2 regions of the Gluconobacter sp. NFX36 genome follow, and region 1 is predicted to be linked to the other one. Evidence: predicted binding sites of a transcription regulator. Region 1 holds the regulator's gene; the other holds the start of a gene.
The links. Region 1 encodes HrcA, which represses chaperone genes, less so after heat shock. Its sites were predicted from a motif close to GTTNGCACTCNCNNNNNGNGAGTGCNAAC; they were not measured.

Region 1 (15,253 bases):
AAGCTTTCACACTTCACAGCAACGACTGGGTGCCTAACAACTCCCGTCTGCCTGTCATCGTGTATCGCAACGCCCTGGAGGCTGGATCGGGGCGTGAGAGCGTATACGAGGATCTGTTCAACCGGAATGGCTGGCCCTCCCGGTGGCGGAACGGCGTCTATGCCTTCCATCATTATCACAGCCTTGGCCACGAAGTTCTTGGTTTTTCCAATGGCTCGGCCCGACTAATGCTAGGTGGCCCCTCAGGCAGAACCGTGGACGTGCGGGGAGGAGACATCGCGCTTCTTCCGGCTGGGACAGGTCACTGCAATCTAGGCTCCGATGCCGATTTTACCGTGATCGGTGCGTACCCCCCTGAGCAGGACTTTGACATCCTGCGCGCTGCGCCCACGCCCGAACAGCTTGCACGGATCCAGTCCCTGCCATTCCCGATGACAGACCCTGTGCAGGGTAAAAGCGGCGCACTCTCACGCGAGTGGCACCCTTCATGAGAAGCTTCCCGCTCCGAAGACGCCCCTTCCTCGCTGCTGTTGCAGGACTGGCTGCCGTCAGTGGAACGGCAATGGCCGATTCGCCTCGGCCGTTACCGAAAATCGGTATTATTGGCGCTGGTCAGGTTGGGCGGACTCTGGCGACGCTCTGGGTGCAGGCTGGCTATCAGGTCATGGTTTCTGCCAGAACACTGGCAGATTCAACGACACTGGCCGCGTCGCTGGGATCACTGGCCTCCGCAGGGACACCCGCGCAGGCGGCGGCTTTCGGATCAATCGTTGTTTTGGCTGTTCCCTATGGAGCCATTCCGGCTCTGGGGCGTGATCTGAACAGAACACTGACCGACAAGGTCGTGATTGACGTCGCCAACCCTTATATCGGGCGTGATGGATGGATCGCAGATGTGGCATTGCGGGATGGGGCAGGCGTTACAACTCAGCGCTACTTTCCGTCCGCACATATCGTGCGGGCTTTCAACTCCATCGACATGGTCTCGCTGCGTGCCGAAGCGCACCGGCCAGACCCGAAACTGGCCGTTCCCATCGCAGGGGACGATACAGCGGCAGTATTGCAGGTCAAAGACCTTGTTTATGCCGCTGGACTCGATCCAGTTGTGACAGGTGGTCTGGCCACAGCAAAACTGTTCCAGCCGGGCAGCACGGGCTTCGAACTGGAACGTGATGCTGCTGGTCTTCGAAGTGCACTGCACCTTCATCATTAAGAGATGCTGAAAACACGCGCGCCTGACGAACGAAAATCCGTTACGGTCGCGCCGTGCCCAGTCCTATTCACTCTGACGATCCTTTTCTACCTGAGGAAAACACGTTCTTTCCTGTGCCAGAGGGCAGCTATCCGCCTGTCTCTGGGTTTGAGCGGATCATGGCGGAGCAGGGACGACGCCTGTTCGGGTGGCTTCCGGTTGTAATGGCCCTGGGTGCTCTTGCTTTTCTCATTCCCCGTTTCACACCGCCAGCCTGGCCTGCTTTGATCGGCTTCGTGATGGCGGGAGCAGGAGGGTGGTTTTTCCGGACCCAGCCTCTTTTCCGCTTTGGGGCGTTTCTGCTTCTTGCGCTCACAGGTGGGTATCTCGATGCCGCATGGCAGACGAAACGCCAGTCACCAATGCCTGCCCTTCCCACGCACGCTACAATTCTCACGGGGCGCGTTCTTGCTCTGGAAAGTCTCCCTCCCCATTCCGATGACGACGAGGGAGGGCGGCGGATCATTCTGGCTCACGCCACATTCGACACGCCCGTAGATGCCGGAATGGCACCGCTTAAACGAACGCTCAGGCTGAAACTCCGGGACGATGATCCTGCCTCTCCCCAACCCGGAAGCCTCATCCAGATCCGAGCCATGCTCCGGCCTCCATCTTCACCCTCTTTCCCCGGAGGACGCGACCTTCAGCGGGAAGCATGGTTTTCCGGGACCGCAGGAAGCGGATATGCGCTCGGGCAACTGAGTATTCTGAACAGTCAGTCTTCATCCCGTCTGGAAACACTCCGGGAGAAGACCGCAGCCCGAATTGAAGCGATACTTCCCGGTCAGACGGGTGCCATCGCTGCCACTCTGCTTGTCGGCGAAACCGGGCTCATTAATGCCACAACCCGACAGGAATTTTCCGCTTCGGGTCTGGCTCATCTTCTTGCCGTTGCAGGTCTGCATCTGGGGCTGGTCATGGCGGCCGTTGCAGTGTCTGTCCGCGCCCTTTTGACGGCATCCGAACGCCTCGCCCTCTACTGGCCTTGCCGTGAAATCGCGGCTTTGGCAGGGCTGACAGTGGGCGTTGGGTATGTCCTGCTGACTGGCGTGCACCTTCCAAGCGTCCGGGCGCTGGGCATGGCGGTTCTGGTTACGCTGGCCTTGCTGACGGGGCGGCGCGTTCTGTCCATGCGGTCTCTAGCTATCATCGCGCTCGCCATTCTGCTGGTCTCGCCGGTATCGGTGCTGGATGTGTCCTTCCAGATGTCCTTCGCTGCCGTGATGGGTCTGATTGCGGGGTACGAAGCTCTTCGCGAACCCCTCACGAGGCTAAGAGGCGAGGGAGGAGCGGGGCGTGTCATCTTGTCACACCTGACGGCTCTGTCCCTGACAAGTCTGCTCGCAGGGTTGGCAACGCTCCCTGTCAGCATGGCGCATTTCGGGGCCTTCCAGCCGTGGTTCGTTCTGGCAAATCTTCTTGCGGTCCCAATGGCGGCCGTCTGGATCATGCCTGCCGGATTGATCTCCCTGCTGCTCATGCCGATCCATGCCTCCGCGCTCCCATTGACCATCATGGGGTGGGGCATCCAGATCGTTCAACGCATCGCCAGAACCGTCGCCGCGTTTCCGCTGGCGCATGAGCCCGTGCCTCATATGCCCGGCTGGGCACTGCTCACCGTTCTCTTAGGGCTGTGCCTGCTCTGCCTTTGGAAAGGATGCGCGCGCCTCGCCGGACTTGCACCAATTACAATAGGATTGCTCTCAATCTGGCTGGTGCCTCGACCGGACATTTTGGTCTCGTCTGATGCTGGCCTGATCGCTGTTCGGGCAGACGGCGTTCTGCAAGCTGGTCCTTACAGCAGTCTGGAACGCCTGACCTTGCAGGACTGGCAGCAGGCTCTGGCACTTCCGGCGGGGAGCTTGCCTCCAGACTGCCTGAAGAGCCTTTGCCGCATGACTGTCAAAGGACAGACACTTCTTCTGCGGACCAAAGATCCGTCAGACGGAGCAATTCCGCCCTCTGCGCAGGATTGTCAGGGCGTGAGTCTGCTCATCAGTGCATCGCCCGCCCGGACTGCCTGCCCCGGCGTCCCGTTCATCGACCGTTTCTCTGTCTGGAGGAATGGGGCCTATGCCGTGTCTCTCCGCCACGGCGCGCCTGTCCTGATCTCGGATCGAAGCTGGCGGGGAGACCGGCCATGGGTGCCAGCCGTTGGCTCGCATGGAATGCCCAACCTACCACTGGCTCAGGCGGAATAAGTTCAGATCAGGCCGCTTCTTTGGTTCGTGGTGGTGTGAGACGCTTGTCTGGGTACAGGCACCATTGGGTTGCCGGGCAGCGCCAGCATTCAGGCGCGCGAGCCTTACAGACATAACGACCATGCAGGATCAGCCAGTGATGAGCCGAGCGCAGCATATCCTTGGGAATACGTGCTACCAAACCATCCTCCACCTGCCGGGTCGTTTTCCCCGGAGCAAGCCCGGTCCGGTTTCCAATTCGGAAGATATGCGTATCGACCGCCATGGTATCGGCCCCGAACGCAACATTCATCACCACATTGGCCGTCTTCCGCCCCACACCGGCCAGCGCCTCAAGAGACTTGCGATCTGCTGGAACGTCCCCGCCATGCCGCTCCAGAAGCTGCTCGCACAGCAGAGCCACATTATGGGCCTTGGCGCGCCACAGGCCGATCGTCTTGATATACTGCGCGATCCCGGCTTCCCCGAGTTCTGCCATGCTTTTCGGATCGGGCGCGTGTTCAAACAGCCCCTTGGTCGCTTTATTGACGGACTTGTCCGTCGCCTGAGCAGACAACACCACACTTACCAGAAGCTCGAACGTATTGCGGAAGATCAGCTCACTTTCCGCATCCGGATTGGCTTCGGCCAGAGCGGTAATGAAAGCCTTGGCCGCGGCCTTGCTCATGGGTCTAGGGGCGTCTGTCATGGCTGAAACTCCGCGCGGGCTGTTGCGTCTGATCCGGACTGTCCGGCAAGATAGGCCAAATATCTGAAAATTTCATGCCATCAGGCCGTTGTCCTTGAGGGACAAAACGGCGGAGCTCTTCGTGTCCGATACTTCTACGCATCTTACCGGCCAGAAACAGGAAGGCCGGAAAATCGACGTTTCCTTTACAGAAGTCCTGTCCTTTGTCTGCCGCCGCTGGCTGGCACATCCGGTCCTGCTGGCCTGGACACTGTCTGGTGTGGCCCTCGCCACACTGGCAGATGTCGTCACACCGATTCTGGCGGGCCGTCTCGTCTCGGATATTTCCAAACATGCCGCCGGGCCGACGATTCCAAAAACCGATGAGCTTCTGAGCCTGCGCAACGATGCGTTCCTGATGGTTGGTGGGCTGATCGCGCTGGGCCTGATCGGATTGTACGGGCGTCGCTCTTCTTTTGTTGGTATTTCGCACCTCACGCTTGCGATCATGCACAAGGTGCTCAATCAGGCTTTCGAGCGGGTGCAGCGGTTCTCGACGGACTGGCACGCCAACACCTTTGCCGGTTCAACCGTCCGCCGCCTGACCCGTGGCATGTGGGCGATTGATACGCTGGACGATACACTTCTGCTGATGATTGGCCCGGAAGTCATGGTTCTCGGCGGCACAACGGCCGTTCTCATGTTCCGCTCGCCGCTCATGGGCTCCGTTCTGGCGGTGTCGGTCGTTCTGTTCGCATGGCTCTCGATTAATCTCACGCTCCGCTACGTCGCTCCCAGCGCCCGTGCTTCCAATGAATGGGACACGAAGATGGGTGCCGCCATCGCAGACTCCGTGACCTGTAATCCGGTCGTCAAAGCGTTTGGTGCAGAACTCCGCGAAGAAAAGCGGCTGGATACCATCGTTCAGGGTTGGCGCGAGCGCACGCTCCGCACATGGCTCCGGGGTACCAACAGTGCCAACATTCAGGCACTGGCCTCTCTCGTGATGCGGATGCTCATGATCGGTCTGGCCGTCATGCTGTGGTGGCAGGGCAAGGCTGGCCCGGGGGATGTAGCCTATGTGCTGACCATGATGTTCCTCGTGCAGGGCTATCTGCGCGATCTGGGACAGCAGGTCAGTCAGGTGCAGCGTTCCGTCAACGAGATGGAAGAACTCATCGCTATTTTCCGCCGTGATTCCGCCATTCAGGACGCGCCCAATGCGGAAGAGGCTCGCTTCACGCAGGGTGAAATCCACTTTGAGCACGTCATGTTCCAGTATCCGGGACAGGATAAACCGCTCTATCAGGATCTCAACATTGATATTGCACCCGGCTCACGGGTGGCTCTCGTTGGACCCAGCGGATCAGGCAAGACCACTCTGACCAAACTCCTTCAGCGCCTGTACGACGTGAACAGCGGACGCATCACGGTGGATGGTCAGGATATTGCGCAGGTCACGCAGTCTTCCCTGCGGTCTCACATCGCCATCGTGCCGCAGGAGCCGGTCCTGTTTCACCGAACACTCGCGGAAAACATTGCCTATGCTCGCCCTGGCGCGTCTCTGGAGGAGATTAAGGAAGCAGCCCGTCAGGCCAATGCAGCCGCTTTCATTGAACGTCTGCCGGAAGGCTACAACACGATGGTCGGTGAGCGCGGCGTGAAGCTGTCTGGCGGCGAACGTCAGCGCGTCGCCATTGCCCGTGCGTTCCTCGCTGATGCGCCAATCCTGATCTTCGATGAAGCGACCTCCAGTCTTGATTCGGAATCGGAATCTCTTGTGCAGGAGGCCATGCGTCGCCTCATGAAGAACCGCACCGTCATCGTCGTGGCGCATCGTCTTTCAACCGTCATGGAACTGGACCGGATCCTGGTCTTCAGCTGTGGCGAACTGAAAGAAGACGGCACCCACACCGAACTTGTGGCGAAAGACGGCGGTATCTATCGCCGCCTGTTCGAACTTCAGTCGCTCGAAGGCTGAAGTTTCGCTCACATCTGCGAGAGTGTAAGGGTCTTTCTTGCATGACAGAACGTTTCCCCTCAGCTTGACTGCTGCTGAGGGAAACACATCATGACACTTCGTTCCGCCTTTGCCGGATTGCTTCTGACCACGCCAGCCACATTTCTGGCACTCTCAGCTCAGGCCGAACCGGTGGCGTTCGATCATGCCCGCCTGATTGACGGAACGGGCGACCCGGTTCGCGAGAACGTCACGGTTGTCATTAACGACGGGCGCATCGTGTCCGTTGGAAGTCCCGCTCCCGCAGAAGCACAGCATGTCGATCTGAGTGGCAAAACGCTTTTACCCGCTCTCATCAGCGATCACAGTCATGTCGGCATCATCAAGGGAACGTCTGGCGGGAGCGACAACTATACCCGTGAGAACATTCTCGCAGCCCTCAAAAAGTATAGTGACTACGGTGTCCTGACCGTAACGTCCCTCGGTCTGAACCGCTCTCCGCTTTTCGACGATCTGCGCAAAGAGCAGCATGCCGGAAAAAATCCGGGAGCCGATCTGTTCGGCGTGGATCAAGGAATTGGCGCGCCAAATGGTGCTCCTCCGGCAGCAATGGTCAAAGGTCTTGGTCCCGATCAGGTCTATCGCCCTTCAACGCCGCAGGAAGCCCGTCAGGATGTAGACCGCATGGTTGCGGAACATACGGATCTGGTGAAGCTGTGGGTGGATGATTTCCGGAATGGCGTCCCGAACGGCAAGACGCTTCCCAAAATGTCGCCGGATATCTATCGCGCCGTCATTGACGAAGCCCATGAACACAACACCCGCGTCGCAGTGCATATCCACGATCTCGATATTGCCAAGGCCGTCGTTGATGCCGGGGCCAATATTCTGGCCCATGGCGTCCGGGATCAACCAGTCGATCAGGCGCTCATCAGCGCCATGAAGGCAAAAGGTGTCTGGTACATCGCGACGCTGGATCTGGATGAAGCAAACTATCTTTTCGCCGAGCATCCGGACCTGCTCAATATTCCCTTCGTCGCCGCCGCGATTGACCCGGTTCTCATGGCTCAGCTTTCCAATGCCGAATGGCGCCAGAAAACACTGGCCAATCCTCTCACAGCAGCTTCCCACAAGGCTGTTGTCCTGAATCAGAAGAACCTGCTCACCCTTTATCGTGCCGGCGTGAAAATCGGTTTTGGTACGGATTCAGGGGCTGCGCCGACGCGTCTGCCTGGCTTTGCCGAACATCGTGAACTGGCTCTGACCGTCGAAGCGGGTCTGACCCCTCTGGAAGCGATCCATCTTGCAACTGGAAATGCCGCAGAACTTCTGGAACTGGACGATCGTGGTGTGATCCAGCCGGGGCGTCGGGCCGATCTGCTCATCGTGCGAGGCGCGCCAGACAAAACCATTGCCGATATCGATCAGGTGGATCAGGTCTGGCAGCGCGGCGTTCTGGTCAGTCATGGTCCTGTGCATTGAGGGACATTCTGTCCGACTTTGAACGGACCAGAAGCCGCTCTCACATGGATCATCAGGAATAACGATTGCGTAGAAACGTCATTAATCTTCAGTAAGAATCGTTACAGGAGCACCTTTTACGGTAGCAGTGTTCTGTTTTATATCCCTCGTTGCCGTTTCCACTCCGGGACGGCCTCGTTTCTGCGGAGTGGGCAAGACCTGGATGCTGGCTGAGAATGACAGCCTTCCATCGGACAACCTTACCCATGATCTGCAACAGAACTGTCACCGGTCTGAGATTTGCGCACTCGACCGCAAGAAAAAGCCATATCCCCTATGGCTTGGAAAGAGCGCATGCCTGCTGTCGAACACTTAACGCCTGACCCTGACCTCCATCTTCTTCTGGAGGATGGAGCCCTTATTCGTCCTGCCCGCTGGCAGGGACATCATGCTCTGTTCATGCTTCCCGAAGTTCCTCCGCGCCTCTGGATCCTTTCCCGATTGAACAGTGGTTTCAGCCGGTTTGAGGGCCGTGGGGTGCTGATAGGGGACCTTACTTTTTATGATGGGTTTGGTGCCCATCGTCTCACCAAGCATCTCACCTCCTGCCCTGTGGATGGGTGGGGGCCGCAGCAAGGCCCTCTGGCGCGCTGGACCAATGGCAAAGCCCTGCTGAAGTTCGACTGTCCTCCCAGCAGCACAGCCGTCATGATGTCCATGGAGATCTGTTCGGAAGGCCCCTATCGCCTGTGGCCTCATGAAGAACCCCAGTCTCCTGTTACATAGAAGGCGGTTCAGCCTTCCACGCACGCCTTCAGAAACAGTTCAAAAGCGCGGCCACGATGGCTGAGGGCGTTCTTTTCGTTCTCAGCCATCTCGGCAAAAGTCCGCGTTTCGCCTTCTGGTACGAACATGGGATCGTAGCCATGCCCCTGTTCCCCGCGCGGAGGCCAAACCGTCTGGCCATGACACTCACCGACAACCGACTGCGTTTCTCCATCCGGCCATGCAAGACAGAGGGCCGCGACGAAAGACGCACCATGATCGGTCGTATCGCCCACTTCCCGATGCACCCGCTCCATGGCAATGCTCATATCCTTGGTCGGTCCACCCCAGCGCGCTGAATAGACGCCGGGCTGGCCGCCCAATGCGGAAACACAGAAACCGGAATCATCAGCCAATGCGGGCATGCCAGAAGCTCGCGCCGCAGCAAGAGCCTTGATTTCGGAATTACCAACGAACGTATCAGCCGTTTCTTCCGGTTCCGGCAGGTTCAGTTCCCCAGCAGACACGACCGTAATGCCGCTTTCTGCCAGAAGGGTAGAGAATTCACGCAGCTTCCCGGCATTGTGGCTGGCAAGAACGATTTTTGATCCACGGGACAGACGACGCATCATAGGGTCTCCAGTGCTGCATTCTGGGCTTCGAACAGCTTGGCTGTGCCAAGACGTGCGAGGCGCAGCAGTTCAAAAAAATCATGGTCCTGAAAGGGAGACGTTTCCGCCGTACCCTGAATTTCCACGATGCCACCCTCGGCCGTCAGAACAAAATTCGTGTCGGCCTGTGCTGCGCTGTCTTCAATGTAATCCAGATCCAGCACGGCTCCTGCCTCTGTCAGCCCGCAGGAAACAGCGGCGACCTGTGATGTGATGACGGAAGTGAGCTTAGCTTTTCGCAACGCCAGGGAAAGCGCTACCCACGCGCCGGTAATGGACGCACAGCGTGTGCCGCCATCGGCATTCAGGACGTCGCAATCCAGAGTAATCGTCCGTTCGCCCAGCTTCTTGAGATTGACGCACGGGCGCAGGGAACGGGCGATCAGCCGCTGGATTTCCTGTGTGCGGCCTGACTGCTTGCCCTTGGAGGCCTCTCGATGCCCACGTTGATGCGTGGCGCGGGGCAACATGCCATACTCGGCATTGATCCAGCCCTGTCCCTTGTTGCGCAGGAAAGGGGGCACCTTGTTCTCAATTGACGCCGTGCAAAGCACTTCCGTTCCACCAACCCGGATCAGCGCAGACCCTTCCGCATGGCGGGCGAAGCCTGGCTCAATGGATACGGGGCGACCTTCGTCGCGGGCGCGGCCGGACGGACGCTTTGTCATGCGAAAAAATCCTCTCTCAGAAGCGAGCCCTGCCTCTAGCGCGTTTGACGAGAACGCTTCCAGCCCCGACATACAGTTTTACCATGATCAGACCTGACCCCTCCTTCTTCCGCATGTCGAACTCCTTTCCGTCCGGGCTTGGGGACAGGGAAGCTGCGATCCTGCGGGAAATCGTCGAGGAATATGTCGAAACAGGTGCGCCGATCGGCAGCCGAACGCTGGCACAGCGCCTCAATCCAGCCTTGTCCCCTGCGACGATCCGCAACGTCATGGCAGATCTTGCCCGTGCAGGACTGCTCTTCAGCCCTCACGTCTCCGCAGGGCGTCTGCCAACGGAAAAGGGCGTCAAACTCTTCGTGGAGGGACTGCTCCAGTTTGGTGCTCTGACAGAAGAAGATCGCGCCAGTATCGACAGCCGTCTGGAAATTCACGGGCGTTCTTATCAGGACACACTGGCGGAAGCATCTTCCATGCTGTCCGGGCTGTCATCTGCCGCAGGGTTGGTATTGGCCCCCAAGTCCGATGCCACCCTCAAGCATATCGAGTTCGTTGCTCTCGGTCCGGGTCGTGTGCTTGTCGTGCTCGTCAGTTCTGACGGGCAGGTGGAAAACCGGATTATCGAAACACCGCCCGGCCTTCCACATTCCGCCTTGGTTGAAGCGGGAAACTACCTGAACGCCCATCTCGGAGATCTGACGCTCGGCACCCTCAGGGAGCGGGTCAGCAAGGAAATGGATGCCAACCGTCATGAACTTGATGCTCTGACGGCCAGCGTGATTGAGAGCGGCCTCGCCACATGGGACGCGGATGGTGGAACGCTGTTCGTGCGCGGTCAGGGCAAGTTGCTGGCAGACATTACCGAAATCGAGCGTCTGACAACCATCCGGATGTTGTTCGATCATCTGGAAACACAGGAAACCATGCTCCAGGTTCTGCAACTCGCAGACGCGTCGGAAGGGGTGCGGATCTATATCGGCAGCGAGAGTGGCATGTTCGGTATGTCCGGCGTGTCAATGATTGTGGCCCCAGCTCGGAATGAGGCTCAGAAAATCGTGGGCGCCATCGGTGTCATCGGGCCAACACGTCTGAATTACGGGCGGATTGTTCCCGTCGTGGATTACACGGCCCGGATGGTCGGGCGCCTGCTGGGATAGTTGACTGCAACCCTTCCGCCTTTGCGTTGTTGAATCCCGCGTCCATCGGAAAGGAAATAGTCCATGGCTACGATTGACGCAAAGAAGTCCGGTACGTTCCTCATTGGTGGTGACCTCAAGGTTCATCGCCTCGGGTTTGGTGCCATGCGCATTACCGGCAAGGGCATCTGGGACGAACCGCCAGACCACGAGGAAGTGGTTCAGACCCTCGAAAGCCTTCCAAAATTTGGCGTGGATTTTATCGACACGGCGGATTCCTACGGTCCGTTCGTTTCGGAAAACCTGATCCGCGAAGTGCTGTATCCCTACAAGAAGATGGTCATCGCTACGAAAGGCGGCCTGACCCGGCACGGCCCGGATATCTGGAAACCAGTGGGAAATCCCGATTACCTGCGACAGTGTGTCCTTATGTCCATGCGACGACTGGGCGTGGAGCGCATAGATCTCTGGCAGCTTCATCGTATCGGGCCGGACTGTCCGGCAGAAAAGCAATTTGAGGCGATTGCGAAGTTCCGCGAAGAAGGCCTGATCCGGCATGTGGGCCTGTCGGAAGTAAGCGTGAAAGACATCAAACTCGCGCAGAAATATTTTCCGGTCTCCACCGTGCAGAACCGCTTCAACCTTGTGGATCGCAAGTCCGAAGACGTGCTGGATTTCTGCACCAAGGAAAACATCGGTTTTATCCCATGGGCGCCGCTCGCCGCTGGGGATCTCGCCAAACCGGGCACTGACATGGACAAGATCGCTCATCGGCATCGTGCGGATGCGGGCCAGATTGCCCTTGCCTGGCTGCTCAAACGCTCGCCAGTCATTCTGCCTATTCCGGGGACAGGCAGCAGAGCACATCTGGAATCCAATGTCCGGGCAGCGTCCCTGAAACTCAATGATGAAGAGTTCGCTATGCTGGATCGGCAAGGTCAGGACGTCTGGCAGAAAACCGCAGCGTAACCATAATGATCACGAGCCGCTGAAAACCGTCACAAAATGACCCTTTTCAGCGGGGGCGACGAACGGCTCGTTTCAGTGCTATGCAGATTTCATGACGCGCCGTTCCATTCGCTCCCGTAATCCGCAGGACCCCAGGGCCAGTATGCCTCGTGGCCCACGTTTCCGTCGTTTCCGCCAGTCTCTTGCGATTGTTGCCGGCGTTGGGCTGGTTGGCATTGCGGGCGTGGGTGTGCTCGGCTGGACCACATACGCCAAACTTGTGGCTGATCTGCCAAGCGTGGACAGTCTGCGGGCCTACCAACCGCCTACAGTCAGCCGCATCTATGCGTCCGACGAGCGGCTCATGGCCCAGCTTGCCAACGAACGGCGGATTTTCGTTCCGATTGATGCCATTCCCGACAAGGTGAAGCGCGCCTTTCTGTCCACGGAAGATCACAACTTCTACACCCATGGCGGTGTGGACGTGATGGCCATTGCCCGTGCCGGCATGACGGACGTGTTCGCCCGTCACGGACGTCGCCCGCTTGGTGCCTCCACCATTACGCAGCAGGTCGCCAAGGTCATGCTGCTCAACAGCAACGTCCTGACCATTGATCGCAAGATCAAGGAAGCCCTGCTGGCGATGAAGATGGAGCAGGTCCTGTCCAAGGACAAGATTCTCGAAATCTACCTGAACGGCATTTACCTGGGGAATGGTGCCTTCGGTGTTGCAGCTGCCGCCCAGACCTATTTCAACAAGCCGCTCGATCAGCTGGATGATGCGGAAGCCGCCTCTCTGGCTGCTCTTCCCAAATCCCCGACGAACTACAACCCGTTCCTGCACCCGCAAACGGCCCTGATGCGCCGGAACATTGTGCTGGATCTGATGGCCGATAACGGCGTCATCAGCCGCGAGCAGGCGGAGCAGGACAAGAAAGAGCCACTGGTTCCGCAGCAGAAGCAGCGTTTCGGCCCTCTTCCGGATTCCGAATGGTTCGGTGCGGAAGTTCGCCGCCAGTTGATTAGCCAGTATGGCGAAGACAAGGCCCTTCAGGGTGGCCTTGAAGTTCATACAAGTCTGGATCAGCCGCTTCAGGTGTCGGCCACGAAGCTGCTGCATGAAGGGCTGATGAACTATGACCGCAGCCGCAGTGGCTGGCGCGGCCCGGTTCGTCATCTGGACGAAATTGACGCTGAAGGGTGGGAAGACAGCCTGAACAGGGTTTCGCCCCCAGCCGGAATGCTGCGTGAGTGGCGTCTGGGCGTTGTTTTGCCAGGAGGCTCCAAAGTCGGCTGGATCGAAGAGGGCGTCTCAAAGACCGGTCCGGTTCTGGCGACGGATCTCTCATGGGCCAGACGGATGCACCCGCTGCGTGCTGGCGATGTCATCATGATCGAACCGCAGGAAAGTGGTTCCGCTGCCCTGCGTCAGATTCCGCAGGTTGAAGGCGCTGTCGTGACGATGGACGTCCGAACCGGGCGCGTGCTGGCCCTTGTCGGTGGCTGGTCCTTCCACGAAAGTCAATTCAATCGTGCGACACAGGCGCTGCGTCAGCCGGGTTCGTCTTTCAAGCCCTTCGTCTATCTGACGGCCATGGAGCAGGGAATTTCCCCCTCCGAGAAGTTCGACGACTCTCCGGTTTCTTATGGAGACTGGCACCCTAAGAACTACGAGCATGACAACTGGGGCCCCACGACCCTTCATGACGCGCTGCGTGAGAGCCGCAACCTTGTGACGATCCGTGTCGCTGCCCATCTGGGTATGAAGGCTGTGGCGGATACGGCTATCAAGGCAGGTCTCGTGGATCAGATGCCGCATGTGCTCCCCGCTGCTCTGGGCGCGGTCGAAACGACAGTGCTCAAGGAAGCGGCAGCCTATGCCAGCATCGCCAATGGCGGCCATGTCGTGACCCCTACGCTGGTGGACGATATTCAGGACCGTCTCGGCAATATCGTCTGGCGCGCACCCGGTCTGACACTGGGCACAACATTGCAGGCCCCTCCTGCGCCGCCGGTTGACCCGGCATCTCCCACGATCACGCCGACAGCGCCGGATGGCCAGCCTGCGACAGTCCCGCCAACCTCGACCGTGCCTGCACAGCCTGTTCCGGGAAGCGTGTCCGTGCCGTCGCTCACCGATACGCGTCCTGTTCTTGCAAGCGAAGCCAGCACCTATCAGATCACGGCCATGCTTCAGGACGTGATTGCCCGTGGTACGGGCCGCATGGCGGGCGTCGGGATTGATCGCCCCATCGCAGGCAAGACGGGCACCAGTCAGGATTTCCATGACGCATGGTTCGCAGGCTTTTCGCCGGATATCGTGACAGTCGTCTGGGTTGGCTTTGATACGCCACAGACTTTGGGTAAAAATGCAGATGGCGGCCGTATCGCTGGCCCGATCTGGAACAAGATCATGAAAGTCGCGCTGGCCGATCGTCCAAGGCTCGATTTCCGGGTCCCGGCAGATATTACGCTGGCGTCCTATAATACGGGTCGCATCGCGGCAACGGACGGATTCAAGGCGGATCAGGTTCCGGGCGCCTCTGTGGCTCTGCATGGCTTCGGCGCTGGCACGGAAGCGCTGACAGCAGCGGATACGGGAGCTGATGCCGTTATTTCCGATTCCGAGAGCGATATGGGGGATGCTGGTCCGCAGAGTGCTGGTCCGACGTCCAATCCCAAGGCGCAGGCTCAGAAACCTGCTCCCTCTGATGGTGACATTGGTGTAGGTGGTCTGTACTGAGTGCAGCTATATCACCTCGATGGAATGGAGGAATTATTATGTCGGCCGAGACTGAAGCGCTCTCCGAACAGATCAAGCAGTCGGTGGCACTGCTGAGGAGGCATCTTTAACTGGGATGTCGCTACAACACGCCTCGCGGAACTGAACCACCGCGCGGAAGACCCAGATCTTTGGAATGATGCGGATGCTGCCCAGAAGCTGATGCGCGAGCGGACAACGCTTGCCAATCAGATCGAGGGTGTCCAGCAGATTGAACAGGATGTCGAAGGCACTCTGGAACTTGTCGAACTCGCTGAAATGGAGAACGACACGGATCTGGTGCAAGAAGCCATCACAACCCTGCGCGGACTGGCCGCAGAGGTTCAGAAGCGCGAAATCGAAAGCCTTCTCTCTGGCGAGGCAGATTCCAACGACTGCTACGTTGAAGTGAACGCCGGCGCAGGTGGAACGGAAGCCCAGGACTGGGCGGAAATGATCCTGCGCATGTACACGCGCTGGGCCGAACAGCACGGCTACAAGGTCACCTTCATTGAAAGCAGTGAAGGCGAACAGGCAGGAATCAAGTCCGCCACCATCCAGATCAGTGGCCACAACGCCTATGGTTGGATGAAGACGGAAGCTGGTGTGCATCGCCTCGTGCGGATTTCACCGTTTGATGCTGCTGCCCGTCGTCAGACGTCCTTCGCCTCTGTCTGGGTCTATCCGGTGGTCGATGATTCCATTGAAGTGGAGATCAACGACTCGGACCTCCGTGTCGATACCTTCCGGGCCTCTGGCGCGGGCG
Region 2 (15,253 bases), on a different contig from region 1:
ACAGGCACTGGCAAGACACTGGGATACATCGCGCCCTCAAGCCTCTGGGCCGAGCAGAATGACGGTGCCGTCTGGGTCAGCACCTATACGCGTCATCTTCAGCGACAGATCGAACAGGAACTTCATCGCCTCTATCCCGATGAGACCACCCTTCGGCAAAAGGTCGTCGTTCGCAAAGGCCGTGAGAACTATCTCTGCCTTCTGAACATGGAAGATCTTCTCAATACCGCCACATCCCGTGGAAACGACGGCGCAGCAGCCCTCCTGCCCCTCGCCCTTCTTGCCCGCTGGGCAGAGGCCAGCCGCGATGGCGATCTGATGGGTGGCGATCTTCCGGGCTGGTTCGGGGAACTCTTCGGACACGGCACGCTCTACGGCGTTGCTGATCGACGTGGCGAGTGTATCCATGCTGCCTGCCCGCACTATCAGGCCTGCTTCGTGGAACACGGTATCCGCCGGGCAAGACAAGCCGATCTGGTTGTGGCCAATCACGCCCTCGTCATGTCTCAGGCCGCCTGGGCTTCCCTGGCTCCTCCGGGCCTGCCGGACGAAGACGCAGCCCCCACGCGCTATGTTTTTGACGAAGGCCATCATGTTCCAGAAGCCGCCGATAGTGCTTTTGCAACCGTTCTCTCAGGCCTAGAAGCTGCTGAACTGAGACGATGGCTCCTGGGTGCGGAAGGTAGCCGATCGCGTGCGCGAGGGCTCTTGCGACGACTGGATGATCTTGTCGAACGCATCCCTGCCATTGATGCCCCGCTTCATGCTGTCCTGCAGGCGGCCCGCGCACTTCCGGCACCCGGCTGGAGTACGCGACTGAAAAGTGGCCCGGACGCTCCTCTTGCCGAAGAGGATGCTCCATCCCTTCTGCCACTGGAAGAACCTGAACTCGACAATCCTGCGGAACTGTTCCTTCAAGCCTTGGATCAGCAACTCAAAGCCCGCAGGTCCCAGAACCCGCAGCATGAGACCGGATACATCTCCACGGAGTGCGATCTTCATCCGACAAATGATGCCGTCCGGAAAACTGCTGAGGATCTTTCTCGTGCGCTCCGCCGCTTGCAGGAGCCGCTGATCCTTCTGACCAAACGGCTTGAAGCCCAGGTCGAAGATGATCCCGAAATGGAAGCCCCAACGCGCCAGCGGATAGAAGCCTTCATTCGCACACTTCATCGTCGCGCCATTAGTCGCGTGACAGGATGGGTAGGGATGCTGGACGCCCTGCAAACACCTCCGGAAGCTGACATCACACCCGTCCATATCGACTTCATTCGCACCGAGCGATTACCTCGAACCCGGGCCACTCAGGGTGACCACGACGTTGGGCTGTATCGGCACTGGCTGGACCCGACCATTCCATTCGCGTCTACCATCCAGACACCGGCTCATGGCCTTCTGCTAACCTCCGCCACACTTCGGGATCAAACTGGTCCTGAAGACGGAGAAGAAAGCTGGCACGCCGCCGAACTTCGCCTGGGCGCCACGCATTTCATGAAGCCGCCAATCCGGGCATCGCTCATGAGTCCGTTCGACTACGCAAAGCAGACGCGCGCTTATGTCGTCACAGACGTCTCAGTTGAAATCGCGTCTCTGGCCCATGCCTTTCGTGCCCTGTTCGAGACTGCGGGTGGCGGCGCTCTAGGACTTTTCACGGCAATCCGAAGACTGCGAGAAGTCCACAAACGCATTAGCGAACCGCTGGAAACGCAGGGCTTCCCTCTCTACGCCCAGCATGTGGATGCAATGGACAACGCAACCCTGGTGGACGTCTTTCGCACCGAAACCCATAGCTGCCTGCTTGGAACAGACGCCATGCGCGATGGCGTCGATGTGCCGGGAGAAGCCCTGCGAATGGTAGTGTTTGAAAAAACGCCCTGGCCTCGCCCCGACATTCTTCATCGGGAACGCCGACGCCTGCTCTCGGAAGGCCGCCCTAGTGATTATGACGACCGCATCACCAGAATGCGCCTCAGACAGGCTTTCGGCCGATTAATCAGACGGGGCGACGACAGAGGCGTTTTCGTCATGCTGGATCGCCGCATGCCTTCCCGCCTTCTCTCAGCATTCCCCGAAGGCGTCGAAGTCCGACGCCTCAGCCTTGTGGAGACATTGAAGGATATCCGGAAATTTCTAGCACCTGCAGCCCACAACCTTTCCTGACCGCCTCGCATTCACTCAATTTTCCCAACGAGGAAAAGCTCCCAGATACTGTACTTGAAATAAAAAAAACCGCCGCACCTTTCGGAGCGGCGGTTTTTCACATTGCACCAAGGAAATCTCTTAGAAGTCCTTGCTGATCTGCAACCAGAAATTACGACCCATTACAAAAGACGAATAAGTCGAGGTGTCAGTGTTCGTTGCACCATCTGGGAAGAATGTCGGCGCCTTGTTTGTGATATTATTAATACCACTTGTCATATTCCAAGAATGATATCGATATCCAACAGAGATATCTTGCTGTACGATTGCAGGAACCTTCACACGACCCCAATTATTATCATCATTCAAATGCATAAATGATGAGGTGTCATTATAACGCATGCCACCAGTATAATTTGCCATATAAGTAAAGGAGAAGGCACCGTGTTGCCACGTGGCTGTGGCATAATCACGCCAACGAGGATTGGAGGTCCCTCCAGGATAAAAAATAGCGTTAGTATAATGGTAGTATTGACCACCAGGAGCCTGTTGCTGCGAATAGTTAACTAGATTTTGTAGATTATTGCTAATTGTAATAGAATCCATAGCCGTCAAGCGAATGCGGTAATCAAAATCCCAGTCAATACCACTCGTGTTCGTTGTCCCAAGATTTTGATCAAGAGCCGAGACCTGAGAAATCTGACCGTCGGAAGAACGGCTTATAGAGTTACAGAGCTCTGGGTTAGAACCATTGTAGCAATTGTTCAAAATATAGTTCGTTGGAAGCGCTCCGATACTTGAGCTTACGTTATAGTGCCAAAATGTCACAGACGTTGAAAGGCCAGGAATCCAACGCGGCGTAATAACGGCACCAAACGTATAGGTGCGTCCAGCTTCCGGCTGCAACTTGGTATTACCGCCAGAAAGTGTCGGCACCTGACCGCCTCCTTGCTGCTGGAACGTAGCAGGATTTTTAATTCCTGCTTTTACGCAGTTCGCAACAACTGTTGGATTTGAAGGATTTTCACAGGGGTCATTAGCATATGGGAAACCAAGAGCCTGCGCACCATATAACTGGTAAACTGATGGCTGACGAAAAGATGTCCCGATCGTTCCACGGAAACGAACATCCCGTGTCGGAGCCCAGTCTATAGATGCCTTCCAGTTCTTGACGCTACCAAATGTATTGTAGGATGAATAGCGCCCCTGAGCATCGATTGTCAGATCTTTAGCGAGAAATGCGTCCTTGAGAAGTTGTGCTTTTCCTTCAAGATAGCCTTCTGTCACATTAAAGCCACCTGAAGTTACACCCTGAGGATTAGTCAGCGCGACCCCGGATTGAAGAGCCGGGTCAGGATTATATGTCAGCTGCTCCCCTCGATGCTCCATGCCCAAAGCGATACCAATATCACCACCATGCGCCCAAGGCATTTTCACAACATGATTATTATGAATGCGCAGATTTAAGTCACGCAACTGGTAGTGACCATTGCTAACAGTATCGAGATTTGAATATTGAGCTGCAGCAGGAGAGAGCGCCGAGAATGGACTAGACAGTACGCAGTTCGGAGAAGAACTGCACACACTTGGATCATAAGCCATACCCGAGTTTGGATCACCAAAGCTAGTTGGCTTTAGGCCATACATCCGCAGCATTGCCGGATAACTACCGATATTGCTCTGTTGATACTTATACATATTAGAACCGTAAGTATAAGAAATATCATACTTCCAGCCCTTATAAATATCGCCCTGCGCACCTACTTTAGCAGTCAGCGTATCACTTGCTGTCTGCGTCTCGCGCGGCCCCCATTCGGTCATCCGACGCGTCATAGTCAAATCTTCGCCGGTTGTATTACCAGGATAATCTGCCGGAACAGTAATAGCCGTGGGATATGGGCCACCCTGTGGTACAGAACCATAAACAGGTTCGGCGGCCATATTCGTCATGGAATTCGTGTGTGAATACATAACGTTTGAATACAGCGAGAAATGCCTGTCAAAATCGTAATGGGCATCACCATTCAAAGATGCATCCTGAATTTGATTCATTAAGGATGTATCATGAGCAAAACTATAGCGCTTCCTTCCAGAAACAAGATTCCCATTGAGGTCACTGTGATAGTAATGATTGTTTTGATTGATATCTTGGTATGAAAAAGCCCCATAAGGAGAATAGCTAGAACCAAACGCATTATTGGCAGGATTTGCATCATCACCAATCTGAGGATTGCTTGACCATGAACGGTTACGCTGACGTACCCCCCCTTGCGTCATGTACTGCCCAAAAAGGCTTACATTCCCCTTACCATGATCAAAATTGAAACCCTTAAAACCGGAAATGATCCCCTGCGGAGCATCCCCATGTCCGGTTATACCACCCCGAATAGTGATATTACCGCTATCAATATCATGCCGCAGCTTGATGTTAATAACGCCGGAAACAGCATCTGCGCCATAAAGTTCAGAGCCACCGTCTTTAAGAATTTCGACACTTGCCACCTGCTGTACAGGAATGGCGTTCATATCAAAACAGGCACTACCGCTATTCAGCGCAGCTCGCTTTCCATCCACCAACACAAGGACGCGACTTGCACCCAGATTACGGATATCCGTGCAGCTTACGCCACCACCACCGTTGGTATCAGTGTTCTGCTGACTGCTGGACCCGACGGACGGCAACCGTTGAAAAAAGTCAGAAAGTGTCGTCGCACCCGTCTGCTGAATCTGTTTCGAAGTAACAATCTGCACGGGATTTGCGTTGGTGTTATTCGAAGTTCCAAGCGCTGAACCCGTGACGACAACGCTTTCCTGCGTTTCCGAATTAATGGAACGAAGGACGTGGCTCCGGTTGACCGCTACAGGTGCATTAAACTGCGGAGCCGCTACGGGACGAATCACCGATGCTGGTGCTGTTGTTGCAGGCGTCGCAGCAGAACGCACCGGACTATGGGTCACAGTCTTGTGGCGCACATGTGAGGACGTGTGAGTGCTTTCGGTTGCAGCATGAGCAACGCTAGAAAGCGCTCCCATCCCCAGCACCGATGCGCAAAGTAACGTATTGCGACGCGATACGATCATAGTGAAACGAAATCCTTCTAAAGGCGGTGGAGTCCTTTAGACGGATCGTTACGATTATGTCACCCCAAGTTACCGTGGTTACAGTCGTTACATGATGGTTCTGTGACAGGCGTTGCATAAGGGTCACATATGCGCCCTGCACATATCAAAAAAGGCCGCCCCACCTTCGTGGAACGGCCCTTTTTGTAATCTTTTGACGCAATCTCCGCCCCTTGAAACGGGGCGAAAATCAGGCGCGACCGGATCAGAAATCCATGTCGCCCATGCCGCCCATTCCACCCGGAGCGGCCGGAGCCTTCTTCTCTGGGCGTTCGGCAACCATAGCTTCCGTCGTGATCAGCAGACCACCCACCGAAGCGGCATCCTGCAGAGCCGTACGGACAACCTTCGTCGGATCGATGATGCCAGCCGCAACAAGGTCCTTGTACTCAGCATTCTGAGCATCGAAACCAAAGTTGTAGGTGTCGTTTTCGAGCACCTTGCCAGCAATCACGGCGCCATCTTCGCCAGCGTTCTCAGCAATCTGACGCAGCGGCGTCTGAAGTGCCTTGCGAACGATCTCACCACCGATGCGCTGGTCATCGTTGTCGAAGGTCAGGCCCTTCAGAGCGACAGAAGCGCGGGCAAGAGCCGTACCACCACCCGGAACGATACCTTCTTCAACAGCAGCGCGGGTTGCGTGCAGCGCATCGTCAACGCGATCCTTACGCTCCTTCACTTCCACTTCGGTGCTACCACCGACGCGGATGACGGCAACGCCACCAGCCAGCTTGGCCAGACGCTCCTGGAGCTTCTCACGGTCGTAGTCAGACGTCGTCTCTTCGACCTGTGCGCGGATCTGGTTGCAACGACCCTTGATGTCTTCGCTGTTACCAGCGCCTTCGACGATCGTGGTGTTTTCCTTCTCAATGTGAACCTTCTTGGCGCGGCCCAGCATGTCGAGGGTAACGGATTCCAGCTTGATCCCGATGTCTTCGGAGATGACCTGGCCACCCGTCAGGATCGCGATGTCTTCCAGCATGGCCTTGCGGCGATCACCGAAGCCCGGAGCCTTGACGGCAGCGATCTTCAGACCACCACGCAGCTTGTTCACGACCAGCGTGGCAAGGGCTTCGCCGTCAACGTCTTCAGCAATGATCATCAGCGGACGACCGGACTGCACAACGCTCTCAAGCAGCGGCAGCATCGGCTGAAGCGAGGAGAGCTTCTTTTCGTGGATCAGGATGTACGGCGCATCGAGATCGGCCGTCATCTTCTCCGGGTTCGTCACGAAGTACGGGGAGATGTAGCCGCGGTCGAACTGCATACCCTCGACGACGTCGAGTTCCGTGTGCAGACCCTTGGCTTCTTCAACTGTGATGACACCTTCGGAGCCGACCTTCTGCATGGCAGAGGAGATCATCTCACCGATTTCGCGCTCACCGTTGGAAGAGATCGTACCGACCTGAGCGATTTCCTCAGGGGACGTCATCTTCTTGCTGTTCTTCTTCAGCTCTTCAACAACAACGCCAACAGCCTTGTCGATGCCGCGCTTCAGGTCCATCGGGTTCATGCCAGCAGCAACAGCCTTGGCACCTTCACGGATGATAGCCTGTGCGAGAACCGTGGAGGTCGTCGTGCCGTCACCGGCGAGGTCGTTCGTCTTGGATGCGACTTCGCGCACCATCTGAGCGCCCATGTTCTCGAACTTGTCAGCCAGTTCGATTTCCTTGGCGACAGAGACACCGTCCTTGGTGATGCGCGGTGCGCCGAAGCTCTTGTCGAGGACAACGTTACGACCCTTCGGGCCCAGCGTTACCTTGACGGCATTTGCAAGAATATCAACGCCACGCAGCATACGGTCGCGGGCATCGGCACCAAACTTTACGTCCTTGGCAGCCATGTTCTTATCTCCTGTTGAGGTCTTTTAATGAGAGGAAACGGGGACGGCTGTTCAGCCGATCACACCCATGATGTCGCTCTCTTTCATGATCAGCAGCTCTTCGCCGTCGATCTTCACCTCGGTGCCGGACCACTTGCCGAACAGCACCTTGTCACCAGCCTTGACGTCGAGAGCCACGATCTGGCCCTGCTCGTTCCGGGCGCCAGGGCCTACGGAAACGACTTCGCCTTCGGTCGGCTTGTCCTTGGCGGTGTCAGGGATGATGATGCCGCCAGCGGTCTTCTCTTCACCAGTCAGGCGACGGACCACAACGCGGTCATGCAGGGGACGAAAAGTCGTCATGGATTGCTCCATTTTAGGCCGTGCCCTTCTACAAAGCGACGCGGCCGGGTTACGCGCTCAATGACTGCAGCGCAGTTAGCACTCCCACATCGAGAGTGCCAAGAGAGGTAGTCCCAACGACTGTTTTCGTCAAGAACCATCATCCTTCAGGGAAAAAATTTTCTTGCCATCCAGAAGGGTTTTGAGACGCTTCTTCTCAAGAGAATCTGCCATTTTTTGCCCCTTCGTCCGCCCGAATAGACGACGATTAGTTTCAGCGTCCTTCGCATCCTCGACAGACTTGCGGCGTTTGCGTTCCCGACGGAGATTGATGACGTCGCTCATGGCACCTGCCTTTCCGGCGTTACAGAGATTGGACAGAACTCAATGAACCACAAGCATTTCCAAGAAAAGGTTGAAGGTCACATGATCCGCCTCAAGGCGGCTGACGGACATGAATTTGAAGCCTGGGAAACCGGCTCCCCCGAGTCCCCCCGCTCGATCGTTGTGGTACAGGAAATCTTTGGCCTGACCGGACATATCCGGGAGGTCTGTTCGGAACTGACACAACAGGGTTTCCATGTCCTCGCCCCGGCTTTATTTGACCGGGTCAAACCCCATACGGTTCTCGCCTATAACGAAGCAGGCCTGAAGGAAGGCCTGGAGTTTCGCAGCGGAATTTCACCGGACCTGATCCAGCAGGACCTCGCAGCCTGCGCCGAAAAACTTCGCGAAAATGACGATCAACGTCCTGTGGGCGTCCTTGGCTTCTGCTGGGGTGGCCTGATCGCCTGGCTGGCAGCAACACGGACGCATCATTTCAATGCGGCCGTTGGCTGGTATGGCGGCGGTATTGCCAATCACTGCGAGACTGCCCCCCATTGTGCCACACAACTGCATTTTGGCGGTGAAGACGCATCCATTCCTCCAGCCGATGTTCAAAAAATCCGGGCAGCACGCTCTGAAGTGGAGGTCTTCCTCTACGATCAAGCCGGTCACGGCTTCGGTTGTCCGGAACGATCCAGCTTTAATCAGGATGCACGTGATCTCGCCTGGAGCCGTAGCGTTGCCTTCCTGAAACACCATCTCAAAAGAGCATGAGGTCCATCATGGAAGGCATTGCAGGAAAGATCGTTCTCATCACGGGCGGCAGCAGCGGTCTTGGTGAGGCAACAGCTCGTTACCTGGCGGCCCGGGGCGCCTACGTCGCTATTGCCGCCCGACGACGGGAGCGGCTGGACAAAATCGTCTCAGAACTTGAAGCGTTAGGACAGACCGCGCGGGCTTATACGCTGGACGTCACGAACCGAGAGCAAGTCTCGCAGGTCGTCGAAGCTGTGGAGTGCGATTTCGGCCGCCTCGATGTTCTGATCAATAATGCGGGCCTGATGGCGATCGCCCCCATGAAGCGACTGATGGTCGATGAGTGGGACCGGATGATCGACATCAACATCAAAGGCGTTCTGTACGGGATCGCCGCGGCCCTTCCCATCTTTGAGCGCCAGCGTTCGGGACACGTCATCAACCTGTCTTCCGTGGCAGGGATCAAGGTGTTTGCCCCGGGTGGCAGCGTTTATTCAGGAACGAAATTCGCTGTTCGCGCCATCAGCGACGGCCTGCGCCAGGAAGCAGGCAACGCGTTCCGCGTGACATCCATCGAACCTGGCGCAGTCGAGAGCGAACTCAAGGCTGGCAGCGGTGACAGCGAGAGCCGCAAGACAGTCGAAAACTTCTACAAAATGGCCATTCCGGCAGAGTCCGTAGCACGAGCCATTGCCTTTGCCATTTCCCAGCCTGACGACGTGGACATCAACGAGATTGTTCTGCGCCCAACCCTTCAGGAATTCTGATCATGAGCAATAACCCCCTTGAAGCCGACCCGAAACGTAATGCGGCTATTCGCCGCGAGGCCAAACTGCTGTGGGAAGCCGATGGAAAGCCGGACGGTGGGCCGGAAGCCTATCTGGAAAAAGCAACAGATCTGATTTCCATCAAAGGCGTACCGGAAGGCATCCCTGTTGAAGACCTGCCGCCGCCAGAACTGGCGGATATTCAAATCGAAGATCCGCGCCTTCAGGAAAATCTGGGCGAATTCCCCGAGCGCAGCACGGATCAGGGCGACCGGCGCCATTTCCCCGTTGCAGACCGGAAAGAAGAGCGTGAACTGATGAATGATCCCAGCACTGATGCCGGTCAACCGGGATATGCCCAGATTGATGAAAAGCAGGAAGGCCCCTGATTGCCCTCCCCGTTGCCGCCCGCCTGAAAAGCGGGCGGCAGACACATCAGGCCTTGTTCAGAACACGACCTGCAACGGCATCCAGCTTGGCGACCAACGCCGGGTCACGCTTTTCAGGCGCAGTGATAATCGCAAAATTCAGCGCACGCTCGGCGGAAAGATCCAGCGGGCGCTTCTGCCCCAGAACGGGAATCACAGCCTTCACGAGGCGACGGGCATTATCCGCATTCCCCTTCATGACCTTCACAACAGCCTCAACCGTGACACTGTCATGCTCGGTGTGCCAGCAGTCATAATCCGTGACCATCGCAACAGTGGCGTATGTCATTTCAGCTTCACGGGCGAGTTTCGCTTCCGGCATGTTGGTCATGCCCACGACCGAGCATCCCCAGGACCGATAGAGTTCACTCTCGGCACGCGTTGAGAACTGCGGGCCTTCCATGACGATGTAAGTGCCACCGCGCGTCACCGGAATATCGAGTTTACGGGACTCCGCTTCCAGAACATCCAGCAGACGGCTGGATACCGGATCAGCCATGCCGACATGCGCCACACATCCCGTCTCAAAGAAGCTCTTTTCGCGCGCAAAGCTGCGATCAATGAACTGATCGACGAGCACGAAACGGCCTGGTGGCAGCTCTTCTTTCAAAGAGCCCACAGCTGAGAGCGACAGAATATCCGTCACGCCCGAGCGCTTCAGAGCATCAATATTTGCACGGAAGTTAAGACGTGACGGCGGGATTGGATGCCCACGGCCATGACGCGGCAGGAAGACGCATTTTACGCCCTCGAATGTTCCGAAAAGCAGTTCGTCGGATGTTTCGCCCCAAGGCGTTTCAACCCGGCGCCATTCCTTGTTTTCCAGACCATCAATATCATACAGGCCAGAGCCGCCTATGACGCCGATAACCGGCTGAATTTCTGTTTCCGAAGACATGAGTGTTCAATCCGCCCCTGATGAACATGTTTGAGGATCGTTCAGGAACACGAGACCGAAGCCCTGCGCAAGTCTCTGCTGTTCAGCCCGGTGCAAAAAACGGTTTCATATTTACGAAGCAGCAAGACATTCTCTGCCATCATCGCGCCACAGAGCCGCAGCTGACATGCAACCAACCAACTGTTCGTATCAAGTGCGATTTGCTAGGACATTCCGCGTTAACGTGATTTTGTACCCAGGATGGTAGGGGAGAGAAAAATGGACCAGACCAGCCCCGATTTTGCTGAACTCGTTCGCCCGGATGTGCCTCATGATACGCTGAAGCGTGAGGCGAAGGCCTGGTTTGAAACTCTCCGGGACCGGATCTGCGCGTCCTACGAGCAGCTCGAAGACGAGGCCGTAGAAGGTGATTCACAGGTTCTCCGGGACCGCACGGAAGCGGGCCGCTTCACTCGTACCGCATGGAGCCGACCGGAAGGCGGCGGCGGCGTTATGTCGGTCATGCGCGGCCGCGTCTTCGAGAAGGTGGGCGTTAACGTCTCCACGGTCTGGGGCGAGTTCTCTCCCGAATTCCGGAAGAACATCCCCGGTGCCTCGGAAGATCCACGCTTCTTTGCAACAGGCGTTTCTCTCGTCGCGCACCCCTGCAATCCTCATGTCAGCGCCGCGCATTTCAATACGCGCATGATCATCACGACCAAGGGCTGGTTTGGGGGTGGTGGCGATATTACGCCCATGTTCCCCGACAGCGCCGAAGCCCGCAGTGACGCGGATTACTTCCACAAGATGTTTGAAGCCGCGTGCAACAAGCACGACCCGGAACACTATCCGCGCTTCAAGGAATGGTGTGACCGCTACTTCCATCTCCATCACCGTGACGAACCCCGCGGTCTGGGTGGCATCTTCTACGATCAGTTCTCAACCGGCAGCCTGGAAGGCGACTTTGCCTTCACAAAGGACGTGGGGATGGCTTTCCACGACGCCTACCCCGCCGTGGTCCGCCGTCGCATGTTCACCCCCTGGACTGAAGCCGACCGCGAAGCCCAGCTCATTCGCCGTGGCCGCTACGTCGAATTCAACCTGCTCCACGATCGCGGAACCCTGTTCGGCCTGAAAACAGGTGGAAACACGGAAGCAATCCTGATGAGCATGCCACCGGAAGTCCGCTGGCCGTGATGCCCCATTCTCCGACCCGCCGTGACTGCCTGAAAGGGCTAGCCCTGCTCGGTGCCGGAAGCGCCATACCGTTGGCAGGGGCTCAGGCCGCAGATATTTCTGATGCCCGCCTCCTCCTTGGTGGAACACTGGCCTCCATACAGGGCCAGTTTGCAGAACTGGCCGCCGGCGTCATTTCTCATACGCTAGGCCTGGATGCACCACTCGAAATCACACCTGACATCGGTCAGGATGGTGTACGGGCGGCAAACCTCTTTGACGCCAATACCGCCCCTGATGGCAGCACAGCCCTGATTGCGCCGGGAAGTGTTCTGCTGGCCTCACTAACAGGGGACTCACGCGTCCATTATGATTTTACCCGATGGACGCCCCTGCTGACGGCTCACACCACAACGGTGGTGATTGCCCGGGCAGAACTGCACAAAACTCTCAAAAGCCGCCTCAAAGGCTTTTTCCACGATCATCCCGTTCGCCTCGCCGTGTCACGGCCAACAGGGACAGAGCTTGATGCATTGCTGGGTCTGACCCTGCTGGGTCTGCGCCCCATCCCTGTTTCCGGCTTTGTTCGTACGGAGGATGCGCTGGACGCGCTGGCCAACAATCAGGTCGATGCCGTGCAGCTTCTTCCCTACACACTCGGGGTTCCGGTGGAGGACATTCTGGCCAAACTGCCCCCAGATACGGTCCCGCTTTATCATACAGGCGATCTGGCCGAGACAAGCGCAAACAGCATTCCGAATTTCCTTGAGGCCTATCAGCAGGCCCGGCGGCGACCGCCAGAAGGAGCGCTCTACAGAGCATGGCAGGCAGTCTCGGCCAGCACCTATACAGCCCTGACTGTGGCACTCCCCATGTTGACGCCGCCTGATTTGGTCAAAAGCTGGCAGAAAGCCTGTTGGGATGCGGCCATTGATCCGACCGTGCACCGCTGGGCAGAAAAACACCATTTCATGCTGGCTGCCGGTGATAACGCTGCTCCCTTCCTCTCCCGCGCCACACCAGACATAGGAGCCATCCTCGCCTTGAGGCGCTGGATTGCCATGAACACACCGCGCTGGAGACTGGGGCAGGAAACACGCCCGATCTGAGATCTACTTCCGTTTTGTACGCAGCAAAATCCGCACGGAGCCATGATTGGCGGCGTGCGGATGCACAACAGCAAGCACCATCGGGCGAATATCCGCCCTCTGAAGCCAGAGCGGCAGTTCACGACGGATCAGGCCGCTTGTCGCTCCACTTCCCAACCCGGTCACAACCTCGACACAACGCCAGTTTCTGGCCTTGGCGCGATGCATGAACTCGATCAGGCGATCAAAGGCGTCCTGAACGATATACCCATGCAGATCCAGCTTGGCATCGACCTTGAGATTGCCACGCGAAAGACGCTTCCAACTCGTATCATCCAGCCCTGGTGCACGAACCCCAATGCGGAGATCCTGCGCCCGGGTCCGGCGAACCACCGGGCGCGCAAGCATCGCCCCAAAAGACAACTCCCTTTCCGGCACCGTCACAGCGGCCGGCAGAGCCTTCATCGGCTTCGGGTCTTCCTTGATCTTCTGGGAAACAGGCTGCGGCTCAGGCTTCGCGCGAGCAGGATGCATGGGAGCGATATCGCGCACGACCATGCGCCACAAAGCCACTTCCTCCTCCTTCAAAACCCGTTTTGCCACGCATGTTTCCTCTGAACCGACCCTGGGCACGCAACCCGCACAAAACCTGCGAAACGTGTAACTGCTTCCGTGGCTCTCGAACAATGGCAAAGACAGAATTTCCTGACCTTGCCTCCCAGGAAACAATTCCATCCTGTGACTTTCTTCCGCACACATAGGGATAAAGTTCGTGATATCTGCACAAACCTTACTGTCCATCCCATATATCCTTGCAAACAAGGAAGCACCCCATGAGCAAACTCACAAAAGAAGAACGGGACAGCCTGCCTGACGATGAATTCGGGCTCCCTGAAAAACGGGCCTATCCTGTCGATACCAAGGCACGAGCACGCAATGCGAAAGCCCGCGCCACGCAGGAACTCGAACGGGGGCTTCTCACGCCAGAAGAGCGGGATGAAATCGACCGTGCTGCAGATCGAAAACTGAACAAAAACTAGCCAGAATCAAAAACGGCCCCGGATCACTCCGAGGCCGTTTTCTCTCAACACCGAATCAGTTCGCCTGCGCCGCCCGCAGCGGAGCATCAGCAGGAACATCCTTGAGCGGAATCCCCTGATACTTGCCCGTCAAGGTCTTCAGGAACACCACGATGTCTGCAACATCCTGATCAGTAATGTCGTGATCCGGCGTTTCGTAACGCGCCATCGCTCGAACCGCAGCCTCCAGTGTCTTTGCTGATCCGTCATGGAACCAGGGACCGGTCAGTTCAACGTTTCGCAGGTTCGGCACCTTGAAGCGTTCACGATCAGACGGATTATTGGTGAACGAGAAGCGTCCATCATCCGCAGCCGTCAGCTTGCTGTGACGGTCTTCGAAATATGGCCCTTCCAGGCCCAGAATTTCGTAGGCATCGCCACCAACCGCAACACCACTATGGCACCCTGAGCAACCAATGGCCTTGAAGCGCTCATAGCCGCGCTTTTCCTGCGCCGTAATAGCGTCTGCCTTGCCCTTCAGATACAGGTCAAAGCGGCTGTCCGGCGTAATCAGCGTCTTTTCATACTCGGCAATCGCATCGGTCACGGTATTCTTGGTAACATCGTCAGACCCGTAAACAGCCGTGAACTGATCCGAATAACCCGGCTCTGCACGCACGCGATCTGCCACGGCAGCCCAGTCATGCGAGCCCATTTCCAGCGGGTTCATGACAGGACCAGCAGCCTGTTCGGCCAGATCTTTGGCACGACCATTCCAGAACTGCCCAATGTTGAAGACGGAGTTGTAAACCGTCGGCACATTGATCGGGCCGGTCTGGCCGTTGATGCCTGTCGCAGTCGTCTGGTTATCCACGCCGCCCTTGTCCAGACCGTGGCAGCTTGCACAGTTAAGCTGGCCATTGCCGGAAAGCTGCTTATCAAAGAACAGCGCGCGACCCAGTTCAGCCTTCTTCCAGTCCACGGCAATCGTTTCCGGGATCGGCTGAATGACTTCACCACGAAACTGCGGAGCGACATCCGTGCTGGCGTAATAACGCTCGCGCTGGTCACGTACCCACTTCAGGATATCAGCACGCTGCTTTTCGTTCAAATGAGCGTGCGGATGCATCGTGAGATAAGCGGCCGGTGGCATCCGGTTCTGTACAATGACTTCTTCGATACGCGACAGCTGTTCAACGGAAGGCGGCTTGCCCTGCTGGAACGCTTCGATGATCGGCGCAAATTCAAAGTGACGCTGCCCCTGTTCCAAGTCGCGGCTCATGATCTGATTGGCCAGAGGCAGCTTGAAATAGAACGGCAGATCAGCATTCCGCGTGTGACAATAATCACAGCGCACTTCCTGAAAAGCTGCAAACGCCGTCATGGCAACAG

Region 2: groES (co-chaperone GroES) is a predicted target of HrcA. The motif match lies at 7,519-7,547, and genes of this name have one in related genera.

The regions. Positions count from the first base shown of each region.
Region 1 covers NZ_JAGEKJ010000009.1:89,167-104,419, forward strand. The annotation lists gene J4P41_RS10745 (cupin) at 1-491, shown strand, start outside; gene J4P41_RS10750 (NADPH-dependent F420 reductase) at 488-1,213, shown strand; gene J4P41_RS10755 (ComEC/Rec2 family competence protein) at 1,372-3,453, shown strand; gene nth (endonuclease III) at 3,461-4,141, opposite strand; gene J4P41_RS10765 (ABC transporter ATP-binding protein) at 4,263-6,101, shown strand; gene J4P41_RS10770 (amidohydrolase family protein) at 6,192-7,562, shown strand; gene J4P41_RS10775 (hypothetical protein) at 7,896-8,327, shown strand; gene rdgB (RdgB/HAM1 family non-canonical purine NTP pyrophosphatase) at 8,336-8,935, opposite strand; gene rph (ribonuclease PH) at 8,935-9,645, opposite strand; gene hrcA (heat-inducible transcriptional repressor HrcA) at 9,729-10,799, shown strand; gene J4P41_RS10795 (aldo/keto reductase) at 10,863-11,747, shown strand; gene J4P41_RS10800 (penicillin-binding protein 1A) at 11,839-14,469, shown strand; one part of gene prfB (peptide chain release factor 2) at 14,508-14,576, shown strand; one part of gene prfB (peptide chain release factor 2) at 14,578-15,253, shown strand, end outside.
Region 2 covers NZ_JAGEKJ010000002.1:125,535-140,787, reverse strand. The annotation lists gene J4P41_RS02480 (ATP-dependent DNA helicase) at 1-2,160, shown strand, start outside; gene J4P41_RS02475 (TonB-dependent receptor domain-containing protein) at 2,281-5,220, opposite strand; gene groL (chaperonin GroEL) at 5,465-7,102, opposite strand; gene groES (co-chaperone GroES) at 7,154-7,444, opposite strand; gene J4P41_RS02460 (DUF4169 family protein) at 7,574-7,768, opposite strand; gene J4P41_RS02455 (dienelactone hydrolase family protein) at 7,811-8,524, shown strand; gene J4P41_RS02450 (SDR family oxidoreductase) at 8,533-9,273, shown strand; gene J4P41_RS02445 (DUF2934 domain-containing protein) at 9,276-9,662, shown strand; gene J4P41_RS02440 (S-methyl-5'-thioadenosine phosphorylase) at 9,709-10,599, opposite strand; gene hemF (oxygen-dependent coproporphyrinogen oxidase) at 10,858-11,775, shown strand; gene J4P41_RS02430 (hypothetical protein) at 11,775-12,863, shown strand; gene J4P41_RS02425 (Smr/MutS family protein) at 12,867-13,445, opposite strand; gene J4P41_RS02420 (hypothetical protein) at 13,676-13,882, shown strand; gene J4P41_RS02415 (cytochrome-c peroxidase) at 13,938-15,253, opposite strand, start outside.